Halotia branconii CENA392: one gene and its partner. The protein of the gene in region 1 binds, or shares a complex with, the protein of each later gene. Links are inferred from orthologs where the notes say so. Each region holds a gene or a part of one and is shown on either strand. Other genes may lie near its edges. The genes, in order: glmM and cdaA.

The links.
Region 2: the proteins of glmM (region 1) and cdaA are in contact, whole or in part, in a crystal structure (PDB 7OJS), measured with the Bacillus subtilis proteins. The link is inferred for Halotia branconii CENA392 from one-to-one orthologs.

The regions. Positions count from the first base shown.
Region 1 is NZ_CP124543.1:1,655,005-1,667,175, forward strand. Bases 4,000-6,868 are described here. They hold glmM (phosphoglucosamine mutase), read left to right. Parts: upstream 4,000-4,636; coding sequence 4,637-6,100; downstream 6,101-6,868. Other genes in these bases: QI031_RS07425 (hypothetical protein), read right to left, coding at 6,169-6,321; QI031_RS07430 (AAA family ATPase), read right to left, coding at 6,606-6,868. Outside these bases: QI031_RS07390 (phosphoenolpyruvate carboxylase), read left to right, coding at 1-601; QI031_RS07395 (2TM domain-containing protein), read left to right, coding at 748-1,005; QI031_RS07400 (DUF3181 family protein), read left to right, coding at 1,128-1,436; QI031_RS07405 (acetyltransferase), read left to right, coding at 1,644-1,853; cobalamin biosynthesis protein CobW, read right to left, coding at 1,948-2,988; QI031_RS07415 (biliverdin-producing heme oxygenase), read right to left, coding at 3,158-3,874; more of QI031_RS07430, read right to left, coding at 6,869-7,514; QI031_RS07435 (bifunctional riboflavin kinase/FAD synthetase), read right to left, coding at 7,625-8,656; QI031_RS07440 (MBL fold metallo-hydrolase), read right to left, coding at 8,810-9,706; 5'/3'-nucleotidase SurE, read right to left, coding at 9,975-10,772; QI031_RS07450 (hypothetical protein), read left to right, coding at 10,988-11,197; pheS (phenylalanine--tRNA ligase subunit alpha), read left to right, coding at 11,218-12,171. UniProt on the Bacillus subtilis protein: Catalyzes the conversion of glucosamine-6-phosphate to glucosamine-1-phosphate. Glucosamine-1-phosphate is used for cell wall biosynthesis.
Region 2 is NZ_CP124543.1:3,416,692-3,428,884, reverse strand. The notes cover bases 4,075-6,965. They hold cdaA (diadenylate cyclase CdaA), read left to right. Parts: upstream 4,075-5,003; coding sequence 5,004-5,927; downstream 5,928-6,965. Other genes in these bases: QI031_RS14965 (DUF3143 domain-containing protein), read right to left, coding at 6,696-6,965; uppS (polyprenyl diphosphate synthase), read left to right, coding at 5,924-6,673; lysA (diaminopimelate decarboxylase), read left to right, coding at 4,075-4,862. In the rest of the region: QI031_RS14990 (ATP-dependent Clp protease ATP-binding subunit), read right to left, coding at 1-2,277; rimI (ribosomal protein S18-alanine N-acetyltransferase), read right to left, coding at 2,758-3,306; more of lysA, read left to right, coding at 3,441-4,074; more of QI031_RS14965, read right to left, coding at 6,966-6,968; QI031_RS14960 (J domain-containing protein), read right to left, coding at 6,989-7,522; QI031_RS14955 (aminotransferase class V-fold PLP-dependent enzyme), read left to right, coding at 9,098-10,549; QI031_RS14950 (sulfite oxidase), read left to right, coding at 10,812-12,104. UniProt on the Bacillus subtilis protein: One of 3 paralogous diadenylate cyclases (DAC) in this bacteria, catalyzing the condensation of 2 ATP molecules into cyclic di-AMP (c-di-AMP). Upon expression in E.coli leads to c-di-AMP synthesis.

The DNA of each region.
Region 1 (12,171 bases):
GGCGCGTCGTCCATCTGGTAAAAAAGATTTAAGCAGCCTCAGAGCCATTCCTTGGGTATTTAGCTGGACACAAACACGATTTTTGCTACCTTCTTGGTATGGTATTGGCACAGCTCTACAAGAGTTCTTGAACGAAGAACCAGAAGAACACTTGAAATTACTGCGTTATTTTTATCTCAAATGGCCGTTCTTCAAAATGGTGATTTCTAAAGCAGAGATGACCTTGGCAAAAGTAGATATGCAAATGGCACATCATTACGTTCAAGAACTATCGAACCCTGAAGATATCGACCGATTTGAGAAAGTTTTTGAGCAAATTGCTAACGAATTTTATCTGACAAGGGATTTCGTACTCAAAATCACTGGTCACAATCAGCTTTTAGACGGTGATCCGGTATTACAGCGTTCAGTGCAGTTACGCAATGGCACAATTGTACCACTGGGATTTATCCAAGTTTCCCTACTCAAACGCCTGCGCCAATCCCGGAATATTACTGCTACTTCTGGGGTGATTCACTCTCGTTATAGCAAAGGCGAGTTACTGCGAGGAGCATTGTTAACTATTAATGGTATTGCTGCGGGGATGAGAAATACAGGTTAAATCAGCGAACACTTCGACAAACTCAGTGCATCGCAGTGAATAGTTATCAAGTGGCTTTTGACTGATAACTGGTAACTGATATTAGCAACTACACTCCCAGAAACCTTAGAATAAGTAGAGTGTATTTAAATTTATAACAAGTATTTATGCCTCCTCGCTGGCCTCGTAAACCTGATCGCAAAGACCCAGATTTCCGTAAATTAGATGACCGGATGAATTTTGCTGTGCATGTGGCAGCTGCCTGTGCGGTTAATTCCGGTTTATGGTTTGCCCAAAATTTGCAAGCTACTACTTGGGAGTGGTTGCCTTGGTTAACGGTAAGTTGGATAGTAATATTGTTGGTGCATTTAATTTATATTAATGCGATCGCCAACTACTCACAGACACCACCCAAATCCACCTGAAGATGGACTGCTAAAGCTAGGGCAATTGTAACCTGAGGTAGTTGAGTCAGTCTGATAAATTGAGCAATAATATTCAAGTAACTTGAGAGTTCGCGCTCTGTTCTTGATATAGGGTTATTTTGATGGCTAAAACTAACACCGCAGAACTACTAGAAGCCCTAGCAGCTGAAATTGGCGAAAACGTTTATATAGACATTGCAAAATGGCATCTTTATTTATCTGATGCCAAGTTACATACTGTTGTAGCTGAACAGTTGTATCCCTTAATTACTTCTAATGCTGTCAATGAAGATCGGGTTATCAAAGTATTAGAATCTATTTCAGTAAAAATAGGTGGTGGTAGAAAGGAATTATCTTTAATAGATTTACTACCATTGCAATGTCAGGTCAATTTAGTGGATATACTAGAAAAATATCAACGCGAGATGTAATTTATATCTTCTGAAATTAAATAAAACCACTGATAAACACAGGTTAAGTTGATTACTCTAGTGAAATATCTTTTTGTTTATTTAGATTCATATTTACTTTTAATAATTAAAAAGTTTTAGCATTCCGAACTAAAAAATATTAAATGTGGGCGAGTTTCTATTTCTATCCACGTTCAATTTTCATGCACACCTATGGAGTCTAGGAATATGTTTCTGCAACTTAAAGATACTGAAGATTTGGTAAAAATTCTTGACATTCAAGAATTGCTTGATCCAAATAACGATATTGTACACGCACAAGATCAAGAAGGACAAGAAGAACAGCAGTCTGAGACTTTTAAAAAAGAAAATCTGGTTTTCCCTTCCGGTGAAAAACTGCCACTTTGTTGGTTAGATGCCAACTATAAGAAAGGCTAAAGCTTCTTAATTTATAAATAGAGCTTTTTGTGTCTTAGTGTCTTAGTGGTTGAAGATCTGTTTACCACGAAGACACTAAGGATTTTTAAGTCAATTACAAAGCTACAAGCTGTGATTCTATTTCTGAGGATTTCAAGTCACGACCGATAAAGACTAAGCGAGTTTGTCTTGCTTCTTCTGGCTGCCAAGGGCGATCATAAAATTTATCGAATCGGGTTCCTACTCCTTGCATCACTAAACGCATAGGTTTGTTAAGTACTGCCACAAAACCTTTAATACGGTAAATTTCTTGTTGATTTGCTAATGTCTGCAACTGCTGTTGTAATTTTTCTGGGTCAAAAGCCCGGTCTAAAATGACGTGAGTTGAGGTAATTCCTTCGTCGTGGTCGTGTTCTTCTTCGTTGTCGTGATGACTGGGACGACTGTCTAAGTTGTTTTCGACTGCGGCTTGTAATCCTAATAATATAGATGGATCGAGTCTGCCGCGATCGCTCTCAACAATCTTTACAACTCTGGGCAATTCTTTTTTAATCAACTCTTCTACTTGCGCTAATTCTTGGGCATCTACCAAATCAGTTTTATTCAACACCACTAAGTCTGCACAAGCAAGTTGATCCTCAAATAATTCTTGCAAGGGTGTTTCATGTTCTAGACTATCATCTGCTTGTCGCTGGGCAGCGATCGCTTCTAAATCACTAGCGAAGGTTCCTGTTGCTACTGCTGCACAATCTACTACGGTAATCACTGCATCTACAGTTGCACCGTTACGAATTTCTTGCCAGCGAAAAGCCTTCACCAATGGTTTTGGTAAAGCCAACCCAGAAGTTTCAATAACAATACAATCAATGCTATCTCGCCGCTTTAGTAACTGCTGCATCGTCGGGAAAAATTCTTCCTGCACGGTACAGCATAAGCAGCCGTTAGTTAATTCAAAAATATTATTTTCTGATTCACTACCTTCAGGACAAATTTGACAGGATTGCAAAAGTTCGCCATCAATACCGAGTTCGCCAAATTCGTTGACTAAAACTGCAATGCGTCGTCCTTGATTGTTTTGTAGCAAGTGGCGAATGAGGCTAGTTTTACCACTGCCTAAAAAGCCTGTAATTACTGTAACTGGAATTTTTGTAGCCATTGTTGAGTTGAAGTTTCCCAGAGGTCATGATTTGCACCTCTTTGTATTTTGCCTTAATTGGGTAAACTTAAAAAACAGCAGGGGCAACTTCCATGCGATCGCCTAATTCTACCTCAGACGAACCCAGGGAAATTACCCCAATAATTTACAAAAATTGATTTGTGAAAATTTACTCAGCGGTTGCTAGTTCGGTGCTGCCACGTGTGCGACGGCGTGTTAGGCTGTTGTATACCATCACACCAATCGCTTTGATTAAATTGCCTTCTAATTCTTTGAACAACTTCATGTTCATGCCGAAGGCAGCGTTGGCTTCATCAACAATGCGATCGCTTGTTGCATCATCCAAGGGTAGTTCATCCAAAGCTTGACGATACTTAGCTTTGAATCCCTTTTCGTCAGTAATATCTGCAAATTCATAGAAGGCTGTACCTTGTCCATCAGACAAGTTCATTGCTGTGACAGCAATATTTTTGAGAATTTGTCCTCCAGATAAATCACCCAAATAACGAGTGTAAGAATGGGCAATTAGTAATTCTGGTTCTGTTGCAGATATTTCTCTGATGCGTTTTACATAAGCTTCACCGGCTGGTGATAGTTTAATTTGTTCGCGCCAGTTAGCCCCAAAATAGTAATTCAGGTCTTGCTCTAGGCTATGCTTACGATTGAGTTGAGGAAAGTAAATTTTAGAAACAATTGGGTGCTGACGGTGCTTTTCCATCTCCTCTTCCATTGCCGAATAGACGAAGTAAAAGTTAGCAACTAGCTTCCGGTAAGAGTTTTTCTCTACTACTCCTTTTAAAAAACACTTGACAAAACCCACATTTTCTGCCATCGTGTGTGCTTTTTTAGTGCCTACACGCAACTTGTTTGCTAAATTACTGCTCATACTAAATTTCTCAACTTTAAAGGGTCAACTACCAAAGTTTTGATTTACTAACAGCTACAAAAGGCCATTAAAAAGTTACCTTAAAACTATTTGATGAGAATTTATATTAAAATTTTTTAAGTAAAGGTAATTTGGTATCGTTGCTACCTTGTCATATCCTCTTCGGTGAAAGACTTATCATTTAGACCGCAGGAGGCAGTGAGCGTACTTCGGCTTCGCCCTTCGGCTTGCTTCGACTGCGCGGCAGTTGAGCGAAGTCGAAACTCAGCAACCAACGCTCAGGCTAAACTCAGTACAAGACGCTCAGTAACCAGAGGGAAAGAGGATTTTCCGATTTTTGCACACAAGCGGGAATTATAACTAATTAAGCGGACATGATGTCAAGAAGCAAAAGTTGAGAAACTTTGTGTCTGCGATCGCAGTTACTGCGCTTTTGCCTACAAATCAACAATTTCTATCTTAAAAAGCACCGATTGTTAAAGTCTACTTAGCCTTTGAGTAATTTTGAATTGTGTACCCTAGCGATCGCAATCGCAAGTTAAAGTCAGGAATATCACAGCTAAAGAAATATTTTATCTAAAAAAATATTAACAATAAAGTAGTGATAAATTTCAGTATTTTCACTTAAAAAATCTGTTGACTAACCGATGGGGATCAAAAAAAGCAGTATATAGTACAGATAAACGGTTATCTAACTTGAAATTTTTGAATTAGAGTGTAAAGTGATATTTTCCAGTGTGAGTGTGTGGAGTATTTAAATTTATGGTTTCATCTATAACTCGAACTCAAGGTCATTCTATTTCCAGATATGATGGATCTGAAAAAGGTCTAACAAGTAATTTTGGGCTTAATTTAATCTCTTTACCAGCAACTCCTTTATTTGGCACAGATGGTATTCGCGGCAAAGTCGGAGAATTACTGAATGCGCCCTTAGCATTGCAAGTAGGTTTTTGGACAGGTGTTGTCTTGCGTAATCATGCTGATAAATTAGGGCCAGTAATTCTAGGACAAGATTCTAGAAGCTCTGGTGATATGTTGGCAATGGCCTTGAGTGCTGGCTTAACAGCAGCGGGTTTAGAAGTTTGGCATTTAGGATTATGTCCTACTCCTTGTGTCGCCCATCTAATCAGTTTCAGTGAAGCCATCGGCGGAGTGATGATTTCTGCTAGTCATAATCCACCAGAAGACAACGGGATTAAAATTTTTGGTGGGAATGGTACTAAGTTATCTCAAGCATTACAGGCAGAAATCGAAGCGGGATTGCGTGGCAAAATATCAGATGCAGGTGGGATGAGTAATTGCGGACGGCATTACTCGCGTTTGGAGTTAATTGAACATTACAGCGAGGCATTGCAACAACCCTTTCACAATCAAGTTAATCTTCAGGGATTGAAGATAGTTTTAGATTTAGCATGGGGCGCAGCAGTTGGATTAGCACCAAAAGTATTTACAAAAATGGGAGCAGAAGTAATCTGCTTACATAATGAAGCAGATGGCGATCGCATTAACGTCAATTGCGGTTCTACTCACCTAGATATTTTGCAAGCAACAGTCAAGGAACATAACGCAGATTTGGGCTTTGCCTTTGATGGTGATGCTGATCGCGTGTTAGCTGTAGATCATATCGGACGAGAAGTTAATGGCGATTACATTCTTTATTTATGGGGATGCTATCTTCAACAACAGCACAAATTGCCAGATAACTTAATTGTTTCCACTGTTATGGCCAACTTAGGCTTCGAGAGGGCTTGGCAAGAACAAGGCGGTAATTTGATTCGCACCCCAGTCGGTGATCAATACGTGCAAGCAGAAATGCTGCGGACTGGGGGAATGTTAGGTGGTGAACAATCTGGGCATATTCTTTGCCGTCATTATGGCATTACCGGAGATGGCTTGTTAACAGCGTTACACATAGCAGCTTTAGTTAAACAAGCGGGTGTTTCTCTGAGCGAAATGGTAGACCAAAGCTTTCAGACTTATCCCCAATTATTGCAGAATGTGCGAGTAGTAGACCGCGATCGCCGTTTAGGATGGCAAGATTGTCAACCTTTACAACAAGCGATCGCTCTTGCCGAAGCCGCAATGGGTGATGCTGGTAGAATTTTAGTCAGAGCTTCCGGTACAGAACCACTGATTAGAGTCATGGTAGAAGCCGCTGATGCTGAACTTGCCAACCATTGGACAAATGAATTGGTATCCAAAGTTCAACAACACTTGGCAATCTGAATTAATTAAAAGTAACGCAAAATTCCCCACCCTCAAAGCTTCGTAGAGTGGGGAACTTTCATAATAAATTAGTTGCTCCAGCTTTGAGAGCCAATGCTGTTTAGCCTAGTTCCCGGTGCGAAACAAGCTAACTCTGTTTCTGCTGCTGACCAATCCCTTGGATCTGTTACTGGGTCAAACTCCTCTTCATCTGAGTTGTTTGATTGGCTTTCGTCAGTCATTTAGGCGTTGCATAAATGCGGGATGAATTAAAATTTTTGACCAAAGCAAAAGATTGATTCTTCGCGCCTTTGCGCCTTTGCGCGAAACAAAATTCATCCCTTGATTCAGCAATGCCGTCATTTACCATAATTTTGCCTGTTATTCATTTGGCCTAAGCAGTTGCTATAAAATTATTTCCAGCTTTTCTACAGCAGCATTAGTTAATATTTGATTATCTCGTAATTCAAGTATTACCTCATCAAATACACCATTCTAGCCTCTAGCCCCTTTTCCTACACACTTCTTAGGGAATAGAAACCGATCGCAATAATCGCTCAACCACAGTTCTAGCACTACGCCCACCCCTAGGAATCAGCCGATGGCAAAGAACGTGAGGGACGAGAAACTTTACATCATCGGGAATGGCATAATCACGCCCCAACAAAAACGCTAAGGCTTGGGTTGCCCGTTGTAGCGCCACAGTACCGCGGGGACTAACGCCCAATGTGATTTCTTCATCTTGCCTTGTAGCTCTGACCAACTCTAAGATGTACTGTTGTAAAGATGTTTCTACTCGTACCTGAGAACAGTATTCACGCAATTGAGCCACTTCTGCCAAGGTAATACAAGGTGATAAATCAGCTACTTTGGCACTGTATGTGCGTTTTTGCAGCATTTCTAGTTCTTCCGCCGCCGAAGGATAACCCAAACTCAACGACAACATAAACCGATCCATTTGCGCTTCTGGTAGCGGAAAAGTGCCTTGATACTCTATAGGATTTTGGGTAGCAATCACAAAAAACGGCTGAGGAACTGCACGAGAGACACCATCAACTGTAACTTGATATTCTTCCATCACTTCCAGCAAAGCTGACTGAGTGCGGGGTGTCGCGCGGTTAATTTCATCAGCTAGCAGTACATTAGCAAAGACTGGCCCAGAGAGAAAAGTAAATTCGCCGCTTTTGGGGTTCCAAATATTAGTACCTGTGATGTCAGTTGGCAGTAAATCGGGTGTACATTGTAGCCTTTTAAACTTGCCATCTACTGAACGAGCTAGGGATTTAGCAAGGAGAGTTTTGCCCACTCCAGGGACATCCTCTAATAGGGCATGACCACCACCTAAAAGGGCGACTAGAACTAATTGTATTGCTTCGTTTTTCCCAACGATGGTACGAGCCAGATTTTGAGTCAAAGCATCAATTTTTTCTCTCATGTACCACAGGGTAAGAAATTGATAATGGGGTAATTAAGAAATTGGAATGGAGAATAACCTATGCTTTGCTCTCCATTCCTGGTCTAGTGTTCCCACTTAGCAATCAAAAATCAGCATTCAGTGCGTAAAATTTCTCTAGCAATGGTGCAATCAAGTTGAATTTGTGTTTTCAAAGCTTCTAGATCAGGAAATTTCTGTTCAGGGCGCAAAAATTCGATCAATTGCACAGCTAGTTTTTTGCCATATAAATCATCAAACCAATCAAATAAATGTACTTCCACAGATAAACAAATACCATTTACTGTAGGGCGATCGCCTATGTTCATCACACCCAAGATTTGAGTAGATGTATTAGCATCTGGCGTTTCACTCACAATCAAAACGCGGACAGCATAAACACCTTTGCGGGGTAAAAACTTATCGGTTGGTAATTGCAGGTTAGCGGTAGGAAAACCAATAGTTCTGCCCAATTGTTGACCTTGAACCACAATACCGATCAGAGTGTAAGGTCTCCCTAGTAAAAGGTTGGCGTTTTTAATGTCACCACTTTCTAAAGAGTGGCGGATTAGTGAAGTGCTAATGGGTATATCTTGGGTAGGAGCGTCGTCAGCGTAAGTTTGCAAAGGAACGATGGTGACGGGAATTTGATAATTGGCAGCTAGTAATTGCAAGTCTTTAGCAGTACCACGGCGCTGTTTACCAAAACAAAAATCTTGCCCTACGCTAACTCGCTGGCATTGCAGTTGTTGCACGAGAATCTTTTTAACAAAGTCTTCAGGAGATAAAGCAGATAGTTCTTTGTCGAAGGGCAGTAGTACTAATTGCTCTACCCCAAGCGATCGCAATTGTTCAACTTTTTCATCCAACGGTGTTAATAAAGCCCGGCGCTGTCCCGTAAAAAACTCTTGTGGATGGGGATGAAAAGTTACAACTGTGGAGTATGTATGTTCTTGATTATTATCAGACTGTAGACTACTTTGCACTGACAACTGACCACCAGCATGTAAAACTGGTTGAATGACTCTATGATGGCCAAGATGCACACCATCAAATTTGCCAAGAGCAACAGCAGTTGGTGTTAGCAGCCCTTTGGTCGAAGAAGCAACCCACACAGAACATCCATTTTGAGACAAATTTAGCACTTGGATTCTGGGATTTTAGGTTTATTTAGCCATTAGCCAGAAGCTACCTGATGGAAAGCAAAAGGTAATTACGAATTACGAATTACGCTTTGTCGCTAACAGCTCTTGATCACCAATCTAATCTAAAATTGATGATTGCTTCGATAGCCACCTTTACCCAGAAAACTTGCTGATAGGAAAAGATTCTGATAAAGAAACTGAGCCAAGAACCTGGAGCCGCATTCCTTCTCTTGCCATAACTGCACCAGGAAATTCTTTGGCTGCTTGTTCGCCGACGCAATCTAAAAAGTCATCATTGTGAGCAGGATCGTGGTGATAAATCACTAGAGTTTTGACTTTGGCAGCTTTAGCCATTTTCACTGCTTCTTGCCAAGTAGAATGCCCCCAGCCGATTTTTGGTGATGATGGTGAGTGGTATTCTTCATCAGTGTAAGTGGAATCGTAAATCAAGATGTCCGCATTCCGAGATAACCACAAAATATTTTCATCCAACCGATCTGGAAAATGTTCTGTATCGGTGATATAAACAGCAGCGCCACCGTGCCAGTTAACTCGGTATCCGACAGCTTCACCTGGATGGTTTAACGATGCCGTTTCTATAGTAATATCATTAATATGTATTGGTTGTCCTGGCTTGATGTCGTGGAAATTTAAATTTGCCTGCATAATCTGCAAGGGTACAGGAAAATTTGGGTGAAGCATCTGGTCATTGAGGCGCTGCTCTATGGTAGAACCATCAGGAGCGATCGCACCGTAAATATGAAAATGATTTCCCTTGACAAAACCTGGCACAAAGAAGGGAAAACCCTGCATGTGATCCCAGTGGGAATGAGTAAAAAATATATGACCTTCTATCGGCATTTGGGGCAATAAAGATTGTCCCAAAACATGTAGTCCCGTGCCACCATCAAAAATTAAGCGTTTACCGCCCACTTGCATCTCAACGCAAGGGGTGTTTCCGCCATAACGAAGGGTGTGTGACCCTGGACTGGGGATGCTCCCACGAACGCCCCAAAATTGCACAGTAAATTGGTTCTCTATCCTGGACATGGGTATTGCTTGCTGGATTAAGCGGGCGATCAATAACTTTCTTTTTGGTTAAATCTATGCTGTTTTACTACATTTGAGCGAAAGGGTGTTTATTGGTAAAACAGCATACACTGTTTAAGATTGATTTTGTAAATGCAGGTGAGGTACTGTCAGGCAGTTACCTGTATTTTGCCAATGTAGGTGTATCATTAATATCAATAACGCTCCTACTTTATAGCCTAAATTTTGTGGTAATGCATTTAACTACACTTGATTTAAGGCAAATGATTTAGGGAAGCTGAAACTCCCAATGAGACAATTGCTCCAGTCCATTGGCATAGGTGAGATTGTATTGTAATGGCGTAATGCTAATGTAGTTTTTACGGATTACATGCACATCAATAGGTACGTTTTGCAGCAGATTTAAATTTTCTGGAGGTTCCACATCTTCTAAAACTTCTCCAGTTAACCAGTAGTAAGTTTTGCCACGAGGATCGACTCGTCGATCAAAAACATCAACATAGCGGCGTATTCCCTGACGAGTGAGAGTGACTCCGGCAATTTCTTCCCACTTCACGGCAGGAACATTGACGTTAAGTAACATTAAACTTGGTAAAGGTTTTAGCGTTAGTTGCTCCACCAGAATTTGGGCAAACTTGGCAGCAGATTGAAAGTCTTTAGATGTATGACTAGTAAGACTCAGCGCTATGCTGGGAATACCTTCAATAAGACCTTCCATAGCCGCAGAAACAGTACCGGAATAAAGAATTTCGGTTCCTAAATTTGCACCTTGGTTAATACCAGAGAGAACCAAGTCAGGCGGTGACTCTAGTAAAGCCCACAATGCTAACTTCACACAGTCCGAGGGAGTGCCATCACAAGCCCAAGCCTTAACGGCGGGATGAAAAATCGACTCCATAATTTCGGCGCGAATCGGTTGGTGCATGGTTAATCCATGTCCAGTTGCCGATCGCTCTCGATCTGGACAAACTACAGTTACATGATGACCTGCTTCTGCCAGGCAGTTGGCTAGGGTACGAATACCTAAAGCAGAAATTCCGTCATCATTACTAATGAGTAATTTCATGGATCAATAGTCAACGGTCAACAGTCAATGGTCAACAGTCAAGGGACAATTGTCTGTGTCTGTGATCACAAACATATAAAAAATTATGTTTGGGCATGGGGCATCTCTATCGGGAATTAAAAATTAAAAATTAAAAATTGAATTGATTCAATTTCATTTTTAATTGGGAATGGGGCACTTGTACTGACTTGTGCTGAGTTTCGACTGCGCGGCAATTGAGCGAAGTCGAAACTCAACTACCGCGCAGTCGAAGTAGCGAAGCCGAAGTATTGGGCATTGGGAATCGGGATCAGGTTTTTCACGGTTTTCAATCAAGGAAAAAGCGATCGCAAAACCAGATCACTTCTAAACTGGTAAACAGAAGTATAGTTTTGACTGAGGATTTTCCTGTTGCCCGTTGTCTGTTCCCTTTTAATATTGACTAATGACTATTAATTAATAACTAATGACTAGCAATTTAGAGGCTCAACTTTTAGCACTACGCCAAGAAGGAGAAAAAGCGATCGCCGCCACCGATACCCTAGAACATCTAGAAGAACTCAGAGTTAAATATCTGGGTAAAAAGGGAGAACTGGGGGCATTGCTGCGGAGTATGGGTCAAATGAGTGCGGAGGAACGACCGAAAATTGGGGCGATTGCGAATACTGTCAAAGAATCGCTGCAAACTAGTCTAGACCAGCAACGTGCCGCCTTAGAAGCTGCACAAATTCGCTCCCAGCTAGAAGCAGAAACTTTAGATGTAACAATGCCGGGAATTTTTTCCCCCCAAGGTCGGATTCATCCTCTCAATGGCATTATTGATCGAGCGCTGGATATATTTGTGGGTATGGGCTATACCGTAGCGGAAGGCCCAGAAATGGAAACAGATTATTACAATTTTGAAGCTCTCAACACCCCACCTGACCATCCTGCCCGTGATATGCAGGATACCTTTTACCTGCCAGATGGAAATCTGCTGCGGACTCATACCTCATCTGTACAAATTCGTTACATGGAAAAAGAAGAGCCGCCCATTCGAGTGATTGCTCCGGGGCGAGTTTATCGGCGAGATAATGTAGATGCCACTCACTCGGCAGTTTTCCATCAAATAGAACTTTTAGCAATTGATGAAGGACTAACATTTACAGACCTCAAAGGCACGATTAAGCTATTTTTGCAAGCGATGTTTGGCGAGTTACCAATTCGCTTTCGTGCTAGCTATTTTCCATTTACCGAACCGTCTGCTGAAGTGGATTTGCAGTGGAATGGTCGCTGGTTGGAAGTAATGGGTTGCGGTATGGTTGATCCGAATGTCTTAAAAGCTGTTGGTTATGATCCAGAAGTCTATACAGGCTTTGCTGCTGGCTTTGGTGTAGAACGCTTTGCGATGGTGTTACACCAAATCGATGATATTCGCCGC
Region 2 (12,193 bases), 1.8 Mb from region 1 along the record:
ACCTTCTGTAATCAAGCGGTCTTTGAAGCGGTCAGTAACTTCCAAGGTAATACCCTTTTCAGTCAGACGACCAAACACTTCTTTGAGCATGATTTCAGCGATTTGTGTCACTTCAGGCTTGCTCAATTGACGGAAGACGATAATTTCATCCAATCTATTGAGGAACTCTGGACGGAAGTATTGCTTCAGTTCTTCGTTCACCAAAGAGCGAATCCGGTTGTAAGCTGACTCGGTAACATCGTCAGCGAACTCAAAGCCGATACCGCCGCCGCCTTTTTCAATTACCTTAGAACCAATGTTGGAAGTTAATATCAGCAAGGTATTCTTAAAGTCAACGGTGCGACCTTTAGCATCTGTTAACCGCCCGTCTTCTAAAATTTGCAGCAGCATGTTGAAGACATCGGGGTGGGCTTTTTCGATTTCATCGAACAGTACCACGGTGTAAGGTCGCCGCCTTACAGCTTCGGTCAACTGACCGCCTTCGTTATAACCAACATAACCAGGAGGCGAACCAATCAATTTACTGACTGTATGACGCTCCATGTATTCCGACATATCCAAGCGGATCATCGCTTCTTCCGAACCGAAGAAATAAGATGCCAAGGATTTCGCTAACTCAGTTTTACCAACCCCGGTAGGTCCTGAGAAGACAAAGCTAGCAATAGGTCGGTTAGGATTTTTCAAACCGACACGAGCGCGACGAATTGCTCGTGAAACTGCTTTGACAGCTTCTTCTTGTCCGATTAGCCGCTGATGCAAGGTATCTTCCATGTGCAGCAGTTTCTCGGATTCCGATTCGGTGAGTTTGTTCACCGGTACGCCTGTCCAGGAAGCGACAATATGAGCAATGTCTTCTTCTGTAACTACAGGTTCTTCGCTTTCTGTACCGGAACCATTGGTTTTGCTTTGAGCGATCGCCCGGATTTCACCTTTGATTTCCATTTCGCGATCGCGTAGTTCCCCAGCTCGATCAAAGTCTTGGGAACGCACGGCATCATCTTTTTCTTTTAAGATTTGCCGCAGTTCTTTGTCTAACTCTTTCGCTGCTGGTGGCAGTTGGGAGTTAATTAAACGCACACGAGAACCAGCTTCATCGATTAAGTCGATGGCTTTATCTGGCAAGTAGCGATCGCTAATGTAACGATCAGACAGTTTTGCCGCCGCGATCAAAGCTTCATCGGAAATTTTCAGCTTATGATGTTGCTCGTAGCGCTCACGTAACCCATGTAAGATCTCGATTGTCTCATCGACTGACGGCTCACCCACCATTACTGGTTGGAAGCGCCGCTCTAAAGCTGCATCTCGCTCGATGTGCTTACGGTATTCATCGAGGGTAGTAGCACCGATACACTGCAATTCACCTCTAGCCAAAGCTGGCTTGAGGATATTTGCTGCATCAATAGCCCCTTCTGCCGCACCCGCACCAATCAGGGTGTGTACCTCATCAATCACCAGAATGACATTACCCGCAGAACGGATTTCATCCATGATTTTTTTGAGGCGTTCTTCAAATTCACCCCGGTACTTAGTACCTGCTACGAGCAAGCCAATATCCAGTGTGACTACGCGCTTATCTTCCAGGATGTCGGGGACATCTTTGTTAGCAATACGAGACGCTAAACCCTCAGCGATCGCAGTTTTACCAACCCCTGGTTCACCAATCAACACTGGGTTATTTTTAGTCCGGCGACCCAAAATTTGAATCACCCTTTCAATTTCTTTGGCGCGTCCTACCACTGGGTCGAGTTTGTTGTCGGTTGCCATCTGGGTAAGGTTCGAGCCAAATTCATCCAAGGTTGGAGTTTTGGTGCGTCCCGATTGCCCAGTAGCTGAAACCTCTGCTGTCTCTCCCAGCATTCGGATAACTTGGGTTCTGACTTTCGATAGATCCACCCCTAAGTTTTCTAGCACCCTGGCTGCTACACCTTCCCCTTCCCGGATCAGGCCCAACAGCAGATGCTCGGTGCCAATGTAGTTATGCCCTAATTGGCGCGCTTCTTCTAAGGATAATTCCAGAACTCGCTTTGCCCGTGGCGTAAACGGTATTTCCACTGCAACAAAGCCCGAACCCCGGCCTATGATTTTTTCTACCTCAATGCGGGCATCTTTTAGATTGACACCCATTGATTTCAACACTTTGGCCGCAACTCCCGTGCCTTCCCCAATCAGACCCAGGAGGATCTGTTCGGTTCCTACGAAGTTGTGACCTAAGCGGCGGGCCTCTTCTTGGGCCAGCATGATTACTTTAATGGCTTTTTCTGTGAAGCGTTCAAACATGGCATTTTTCCCATCACCTGCGGTCGTGCCGGTACGCTGATTTTAGCACAGGCAAAGCTTTTGGATGCCTGTATAAAGATTATAGACATCCAAGAAGTCTCACCCACGGTAATGGAGGAGTTGCCAGTTATTTATTACTTTTAATGTGGCTGCTGTACTGAAGAGCTTGATTTCTCCAGTGTTTCTGGGGTTGACTATACGCATCACACCGTCATAGGATAATAAACTTTATTAGCAGTCACAAATATTAATCAATACCATATTTACAATTCAAAAGTCAAGAACACCAAGATTCAATATATTTTTTTAAATAAAAATATATAATTGATAAAATATTTTAATAAGAAATATTGGACATTGGGCATGGGGCATGAGGCATGGAAAAGAAGAGGAATTGGCGAAAGGTCTCCTTGTCTCCCTGCCCCTCTGCTTCCTCTGCTCCCCCTGCTTCCCCTGCCTCCCCTGCTCCCTCTGCTTCTTTTATCCTAGTAACTGCCAAGAATACTTGCTCAACTGCTGACTAACCTTGATGTGCCAGTCTGTCAAAGTTGCTTGAAATTGTGGCTGTTGTAAATCTGATCGCCAGAGAATTAGGGCATCCTCACCGTTATCTTGGTAGTAACGTCGCCGCCTCCCGGCTGTTTTAAAGCCAAATTTTTGATATAGAGAAATTGCCGCTAAGTTAGAGGTTCGCACTTCGAGAGTAGCTCGTTCTAAGCCGCGATCGCTTGCTGTCTGAAGTAAAGAATACAGTAAAGCCTGTCCCAAACCTTGGCGATGATATTGGGGATGAACCGCCAAGATGGTAATATGTGCTTCTTCTAGAATTGACCAAAAACAACCCATTCCGAGCAGTTTTGTCTGAGATATAGAAGAAAATAAACCGATTAAATCACTATTTGGACTGCCTAACTCTCTTTGGTAGCCTTCCATAGTCCACAATCCCCCAAAACAGGCTTGATCAAGTTCTAAGATTGCACTTAGATCCTTTGATGTCAGTAATTGCAGTTTTAACTCTAATGAAATCACATTTATTTGAATAAGATAGCAAATCGTTTCTAGCCGTCTTAGAAGGACGGGGCTTTAAACCCAGTTTTTCGGTAAACTGAGAGTCGGGAGACTTAATTCACGCCCGTAATTTGAGCAAGGACAACTTTACAGTTATGGTATCGACTCACCCCACTGAGGTTCAGCATACTGATGGTAATCAGTATTTACCTCAAAGGCGCAGCACAAACGCCAATCTTTCACCCAATCAGGAACTTTTACCCCTGACTACCCAAGTCAATGGTCACGGCTTCCTGGAAATTGGTGGGTGTGATGTCACAACCCTAGTTGAGCAGTTTGGCTCACCTTTATATATTTTAGATGAAGAAACTTTACGTTTGGCTTGTCAGCAGTACCGGGATGCTTTCAAGCAATATTACAAAGGTGAATCTCAAGTATTGTACGCTTCCAAAGCCTGGAATTGTCTAGCTGTTTGTGCGATCGCCGCTTCTGAAGGATTAGGAATAGATGTAGCATCAGGAGGCGAACTTTATACTGCTTTACAGGCGGGTGTTATTCCTGAAAAAATTTACCTGCATAGCAATAACAAATCTCGTGCAGAACTAATTTTTGCTATCGAATCTGGTTGCACCATTGTAGTGGACAATTGGCATGAATTACACACTTTAGTACAAATTGTAGAAACGGCAAATTACGCCTCTGCACCTCCTCGGCTTCTACTACGGTTAACACCGGGTATTGAATGTCATACTCATGAATATATCCGCACGGGACAACTAGATAGTAAGTTTGGCTTTGATCCCCATCAGCTAGAGGAATTATTTACTTTTGTCAGTCAACAATCTGCCCTCAACTGTGTAGGGTTACACGCTCATATTGGTTCCCAGATTTTTGAACGTCAGCCACATCGTGATTTGGCTGCTGTCATGGTGCAATGGCTACGGGATGCGGCAAAGTTTAATTTAAAACTGACAGAATTAAATGTTGGTGGCGGCTTGGGAGTTACTTATACAGAATCTGACGATCCCCCTAGCATTGAAGAGTGGGTAAAACCGATTTGTGAAGTAGTTCAAGAAGCTTGTGCAGCCGAAAATCTACCTTTACCGAAATTACTATGTGAACCAGGGCGATCGCTAATTGCTACAGCCTGTGTTACAGCTTACACTATTGGTTCATCTAAAACTATTCCCGAAACTCGTAATTATATAGCTGTTGATGGTGGCATGTCAGATAATCCACGCCCTATTACTTATCAGTCAGTTTATCGGGCAGTAGTTGCTAATAAAATGTCTGTTCCCTTGACAGAAACAGTGACAATTGCTGGTAAACATTGCGAATCAGGAGATATTCTCATCAAAAATGCCCAGCTGCCAAAAACCGAACCAGGAGATATTCTCGTAGTTATGGGAACTGGTGCGTACAATTACAGTATGGCATCCAACTATAATCGCTTGCCCCGACCAGCAGCAGTTGTAGTCGCGAATAGCGAAGCAAATTTAATTTTGCAACGCGAAACTTATGAAGACTTGATTCGCCAAGATCGCCTGCCAGAAAGACTCAAGAAGGTTGCACAGTAAAGGCTAAAGCTGAAGGATAAGAATGAAAATTTTCAATTTTATGCTTGATAATTTCAAACTTCATCCTTCTGCTATCAAAGATACTACGCGAACATACTTCACACTTTATATTTCACACTTCATCCTTTCACACCAGATGTCATGAGAGATTGGTGGAAGCAATGGCTGACAAACCTAGGATGGTCGCAGTCCTTGCTGCTTGGGACTCTCGATATCGTATTAGTGTTAGCGCTGACGTACATGATACTAGTCATTATTAGTGAGCGCCGAACACTGTGGATGGTACGGGGATTTATTATCTTAATGCTAGCTTCGGCACTCAGTGGAAGATTAGGTCTACCATTGCTAAATTTTGTATTAGAAAAGTTGGTAATTGGCTGTGCTGTAGCGATGGCAGTAGCTCTTCAGTCAGAGTTTCGCCGATTTTTAGAACAATTAGGACGTGGTGAATTTCGGCAGTTATTTCAGCCTGCCAATTTAACAATCCCTAAGTCTGATAGTGTGATTGATGAAATTGTTGATGCGGTGAAAGAACTATCGAAAAACCGAATTGGAGCTTTGCTGATTTTGGAAACAACTGGTCCGATTGATGAGCGAGATTTTTCTGTGCCTGGAGTGAAGCTGAATGCTGATGTATCTAAAGAACTAATACAGACGATTTTCCAACCAAAAACTTTGTTGCATGATGGAGCAACTTTAGTTCGTGGCTCACGGATTGTATCATCAGGTATAATTTTACCACTTTCGGGACGCACAGCCTCGCGCCAGTTGGGAACACGCCATCGGGCAGCAATGGGAATTACTGAGCGGGTCGAAAATTGTATTTGTGTCGTTGTATCAGAAGAAACTGGTTCTATTTCCTTAGCGGAAAGGGGAATCTTAAATAGACCGCTGACGATTAGGAAGCTAAAAGAGTCATTAGATGCTCGATTGTCACCAACTGTAGATCGGGAAGCTGTTGCTCCTGGTTTATTCAGTTTAGGTCGTCAGATTGGTGGTAAGGCACTAACACTAGTTTCACGTTTAATCGGATTACCATCGACCGCCTCTCGAAATAAAAAATGACAGCACAACAAACAGAACTGCAAGAATTACCCCTTGATTTAAAACGAAAACTACTACCCCAACACGTTGCAGTAATTATGGATGGCAATGGTCGATGGGCTAAACGTCAAGGTCTACCCCGGATTATGGGACATAAAGCTGGTGTAGATGCTTTAAAAGATTTGCTGCATTGTTGTAAGGATTGGGGGATTCAGGCACTAACAGCTTATGCTTTTTCAACTGAAAACTGGAAAAGACCCCAGGAGGAAGTAGATTTTTTGATGACTTTATTCCAAAAAGTTTTACGCCAAGAACTGCGGGAAATGGTTGAGGAAAACGTGCAAATCAAGTTTGTGGGAAATTTGCAAGCTTTACCGCGATCGCTCCAACAAGAAATTTCCCGTTCGATGGAAGAAACCAAAAATAATCGCGCTATCCGGTTTTCTGTAGCAACCAATTATGGCGGACGGCAAGAAATTTTACAAGCTTGTCGGGCGATCGCCCAAAAAGTTCAGCAAGGTACATTAGAACCTGATGAAATTGATGAAGAAACTTTTGAGAAACATTTGTATACAGCCGGAATTACAGATCCAGACTTATTAATTCGTACCAGCGGGGAGATGCGACTCTCAAATTTTCTACTTTGGCAAATGGCTTATGGAGAAATTTATATCACCGATACTCTCTGGCCAGATTTTGACCGCAGCGAGTTTCACCGCGCCTTACGTGCCTACCAACAAAGGGAGCGACGATTTGGGAAGGTGTGAGGGCTAGGGGCTAGCCCCTAATTCATGGCCCAGAAAAAACTGCTTGTTCTATATCTTCTCGACTGAGGGAATATTTAAATGAGCGTTGAATATCTTGTCCATTATCGCCACCCTGGATATATCGCACTACGATTTGCTCAGTATCAAGCCACAGTTCAGCTTGCCAATTAGACTGCTTTAAGTGCCAGCAGTGCAGCTGTGTTTCATCTTGCTGACAGCCTTGGTCTTTGAGCCAGTCCTCAATTTGTGGTAAGGAATGACTATATAGAGGAGTATCAGCAGAAATAATAGACATAATAATTTGAGATTTTGACTTTAAGAATTGAAATTTTTAATTTCCCACGGACTAGTCGGTTGGGATATTTGGGAAACTTGCTTTTGGACTGCGGGGATTGGTTGCAATAGTTGCGTTTGAAAAGCAGCCTCACCACGAGTTAAGCCAATAGCCACTGCTAGCAGTAAACAACCAACAAAAGTCAACACCAGAATAAATAAAGCAAAGATTTCCCCAGATGACAAGGGGCGATCGCTTGCATCCAAGTAAGCTGATTTTGACCATTTATAAGAACGAGAAACAGGAAGGTTTAAGTCAGAGGGCGCTTGAATGACTGTAAAGCGGGAATAGCCAATTTTCAGGTCATAGCTTTGTCGCCGTTCTGGACTGCTAAGAGTGGCATAGGCTTCGTTGATTTGCTGAAATTTTGTTGTAGCCAAAGTAGCAGGCAAATCTGTAGTGTCGGGATGATAGCGTTTGCTCAGTTCCCGATAAGCACGACGAATATCTATCACCGATGCCGAGGGATGCAATCCTAGCAGGGAGTAATAAGTTGGTTTACTGCGTTGTGGCATTGCCCCATGATGATTCACGGCTGTTTGAGTCACTTTGCAATCAAATTTTTTCTAATATTGTAAACCTTCAATCGCATGGTTGAATTATTTAATAGTCAAAATTATAGTGATAACTAATGTGAAGAGTTATGATAATTCTTGAGTGATCCTCAATCTCATAGCCTTAAAAAACCTTATTTAGCATCAATAACAAGGCAGATATTTGGAGAAATAAAGTTGATTTTATCTTCTTTTTTGTATGTGGACGTGATTAATCGCATTTCTCAAGTTGGTGGATCTGATACCAATTCTGTGTGAAGCCGCACATTGTTTTGACCCCTCCCCTTAAGCTGTTAAACATTTAATTTGCACATTGAGACCGCAGGGGGGCAGGGAGCAGGGGGCAAGGGAGAGGGTTTGTAGCTTTTATTACCATTAACATGATGCAATTTAAATGACGATTAGCTTACCAAGGGGCGGGTAGGGGTTGGGTGGTGGGTTTGTTTATATGCATCTTCAATATAGAACTGGTATGACCTAATTCTTTTTTCAAATTGACGTAACACAGTAGCAATGTTTAGGATTACCGCCAAAAAAACTTGTTACCAAAATTGTTACGACCATCTTGCCACTGAGTAATTGCTTTATGATCATCATATAGTTAAAACCCTCACACCACATTAAAAGCCGTGGAACATCATGCACGTTCCACGGACTTTTTCTTTTTATCTTCATTAAGCTTTTCTTTGTTTCTTTTATCCTACTGTTGATGGTCTCTACTGGATAATCACATTAAACATGACTGGTTCTATAAACGATATTTTAAAATGCCCAAAAAGGTAAGTATGAGAAAAAACAACTTTTTATAGGGAAATATACTTATAATGCCCAGAACCTAAAAATTTTCGTTTTATTTTAACTTTATTAGAGTCATTATAGCAACCTACTTAAGATAGAAGTTCAAGTGAATTATTGAATATATTTATACATAGTTTTATTTGTTACTTAAGATAGATGTTTGTATTTGTATTCCTTAAAGAATTGATAATTCGGCATGTCAGGCTATCATCACTTTGTATTAGTAAAGAATTAAAAGCTTGTACTTTAACTGAAAAGTTAGCAAGCTATGACAATTACATATATGTACTTGTTTTTTTAGTTAAATTGAACACATTAACTATAAAATATTTGATGAAACTTTCTTAAAGACATATCAAAAATCAGGGCAGAATTTTGTTGGTAGATAGTGTGATAACAGGCAGTTTCCAGCTTAGTTATGAAAAAGCTTTATTATAAGTTTATTTCTAAAATATTAACTCTTTTTTAAAATTACAAGAAAATTATTTAAAGTGTACTTAAGTACTTCTAATATATTATACTTTGTACAAAATATATTCATTAAATTAAGTATTGTCGCGGATATTTTTTTTAATAATTTTTTAATAAATTCATTAAAACCACTGAGTTTTAACCTAGCAACAAAGTACTGCTAAACACAAAAGATAGTGGAGATTAATATCATTGTTGCCCTGTATAAATCTTTGTGGCAGTTAAGCTAATCAAAAAATTAAAAACTGAAAATAAGGGATACTAAAAATGACCAAAGCAACTGTATTGGGCGTAACAAGGAAGTCAGAACCTGCTCAAATAATGTTTGCAGATAATCTTGATAGCTTTTGGAACCAAGAAATCAAACCATTATTTACAGATGAATCTCTATCTTTCAGGGTGAAAGTTCGTAGCGGAAAGTATCTCAAGTACATCAACTTGGATAATGGAGCCACAACTACTCCTTTTGCGAACCTTAAGCAGTATGTGAACGAGATGCTTGATACCTATGGCAGCGTACATCGCGGCTCTGGACAAAAGTCTATTATCACTACACAAGAATATGATGCCAGTCGGGACATTATTCGGGACTTTGTAGGATCATCCTCACAGAACTATGTCATCTTTGCCAAGAATACAACAGAAGCAATTAATGGAGCTGCCACCCTGTGGGCAAAAAGACCAGGCAAAATCTTAGTATCTGACATTGAGCATTCTTCAAACTTATTGCCTTGGGTAACTAGAGACGAAGTTATTCAGTACAGAACTCAACCAGACGGAAGTGTCAGTCTTGCTGAGATTGAGGAGATCTTTAAGGCACACCAAAACCGCCCCGCAGCAGAGCAAATTAAGCTATTAACTATTACAGGTGCTTCGACAATTACAGGTTACAGACCCCCTATTTACGAACTTGCGGCTTTAGCACATCGGTATGGTGCGAAGATGTTTGCTGATGTATGTCAGTTAATTCAACATGAGCGAGTAGACATGCGTGCAGATGATGACCCATGTCATTTAGATTTTGTGGCTTTTTCTGGACACAAAATGTATGCTCCTTATGGGACAGGGGTTTTATTGGGACCGAAGGAATTTTTTGATGGTTCTTACCCCTATCAAATTGGGGGTGGAAATCTGCCTTATATTACGAGAAACCTAGAAATTAAGCGTTTTTATACAGAACGGGCGCATGACCCTGGAACGCCAAACGCAATGGGTGCGATCGCAATTGCCAAAGCAATTGAGATTATAGAAGAATTAGGACGCGATCACATTGCCGAATACGAACACTCTTTAGTTGAATTTACATTCACACGGCTTCAGGCTATTCCTGGTGTTAAAGTTCATATCTTGGGAGATAACATAGCTCATGTGATTCCCTTTGATATTGATGGGTTTGACGGTCGCTTAGTGGCTGAGATTCTGGCACAAGAATACGGAATTGGGGTAAGAGCAGGGGCTTTCTGCACTTACGAATATATCCGTAAACTCAAAAATATTTCTGATGAGCAAGACTGCGAGATTGCTAAAGAAGTAGAAAGTGGAATTACACGCAATATTCCTACTATTATCCGAGCCAGCTTTGCTGTATATAATACACTTGAAGACTGCGATCGCTTCCTGGATGCGATTTCAGAAATAGCCCAAAATGGATTTGATTACTATTTACCCTACTATCAACAAGATCAAATAACTGGTGTGTGGACAGCGGTTAATAGCTAGTCTTGTTTCCTTTCACGCCAAAATCTAATTTTTGTGAAAATATCAGGTAGCAGAAGTAGACTTAAGGTGATTTCTAGCGAAGAAAATACCGATGTTAAAGAGTTTCGACACTTCGACAGGCTCAGTGCGGCGCTCCGCTCAACTCTCGACTCTTTCGTTGGTTGAGCGAAGTCGAAACCAACGACTGCGGTAAATTCATTAATCGAATTCACCTAAACTCTTTTGCTACCTAAAATTATTGAATTACAAGAGGGTAATAGCTTTGAGCGATAAAAACCTCTTCGACCAAGAGGATTACCTAAAAGCAAGGGCTGACGAGTACATCTGGCAAAAAAGGACAGATGCAAATATTTCACGTCAACGCTTTCTGCAAATACTAGGCACTATGGTTGGAGGAATAGCTATTGGGGGGTTAGCTAAACCTGCGGCTGCTTATAGTCAAACAAATCCCACCTTGAAAACTAAGGGTAGTAAAATACTGAAGCCATTGCCACCAGGATATATCTCTCATAGCCAAGGCACATTAGAGATGAACTGGGAAACAATGTATGGACGTGGCTATTTAGTCCCAAACGATTGGTTTTACGTTCATAACCGTCATACACCTCCCCCTTTTAATCCATCAACATGGCGTTTGCAAATTGAAGGAACTGGCGTTTCCACTCCCTGCCAGTTTACATACGATGAAATCATGGCCATGCCATCAATATCAGTCACTAGTGCTATTGAATGTGCTGCCAATGGTCGGCGTTTCTTTGAAGAAGCTTACAACAGACCTCTTTCAGGAACACGCTGGCGACTGGGTGCTATTGGTGTTGCTGAGTGGACTGGTGTACCACTTAGTGCATTGTTAGAACGAGCTGGATTGAAATCTACTGCCAAAGACGTATTAGTTGAAGGGGCAGATTTGGATTCACTGGATGCAAAAGGAACAAAGCCATCCAAGTTCAGTAGTGTAGTTCCCATTGCTAAGGCATTAGCGGATAACTCACTAATAGTCTATGCCATGAATGGAGAACCACTACCTCCAGACCACGGTCAGCCATGCCGGGCAATATTTCCTGGTTGGGCAGGAAACGCCAATGTGAAATGGATTGAGCGCATTGAAGTTTCCGAAACGCCCATATATACCCAGTGGGTGTTAAAGCAGATGGTGCTGACTGGCTCAGATTATCCTGCCGTTTCCCCGTATGAAGGTAAGCTGATTACTTATCAAAATGTTAAAAGTGCTTTTGAGTTGGCTTGGCCGGCTACGCTGGCGGCAGGGCATCATCTACTACGCGGACGTTCTTGGTCTGGGAAAGGCAAGATTGTCCGTGTGGAAGTTAGCTTAGATGGTGGCAAAACTTGGCAATTGGCGCGATTGAGAGAACCAAATTTACCTTTTGCATGGGTGCGCTGGGATATTGACTGGAATCCAGTTGCTGGTGAGTATTCTCTACAAGCTCGTGCTACTGACAATTTGGGAAATACACAGTCGAATACCGTTCCGTGGAATGATTTTGGATTGCTTTACGGAGGCGTTGTTACCCATCCAGTAACAGTGCAAGGTTAATGACTCCCATTAGTCTTAGAGTACTCCAAGTAAAAAAATGCCCAATTGTCATTGCGAGCGAAGCGAAGCAATCCCAGTCATTGCGATTG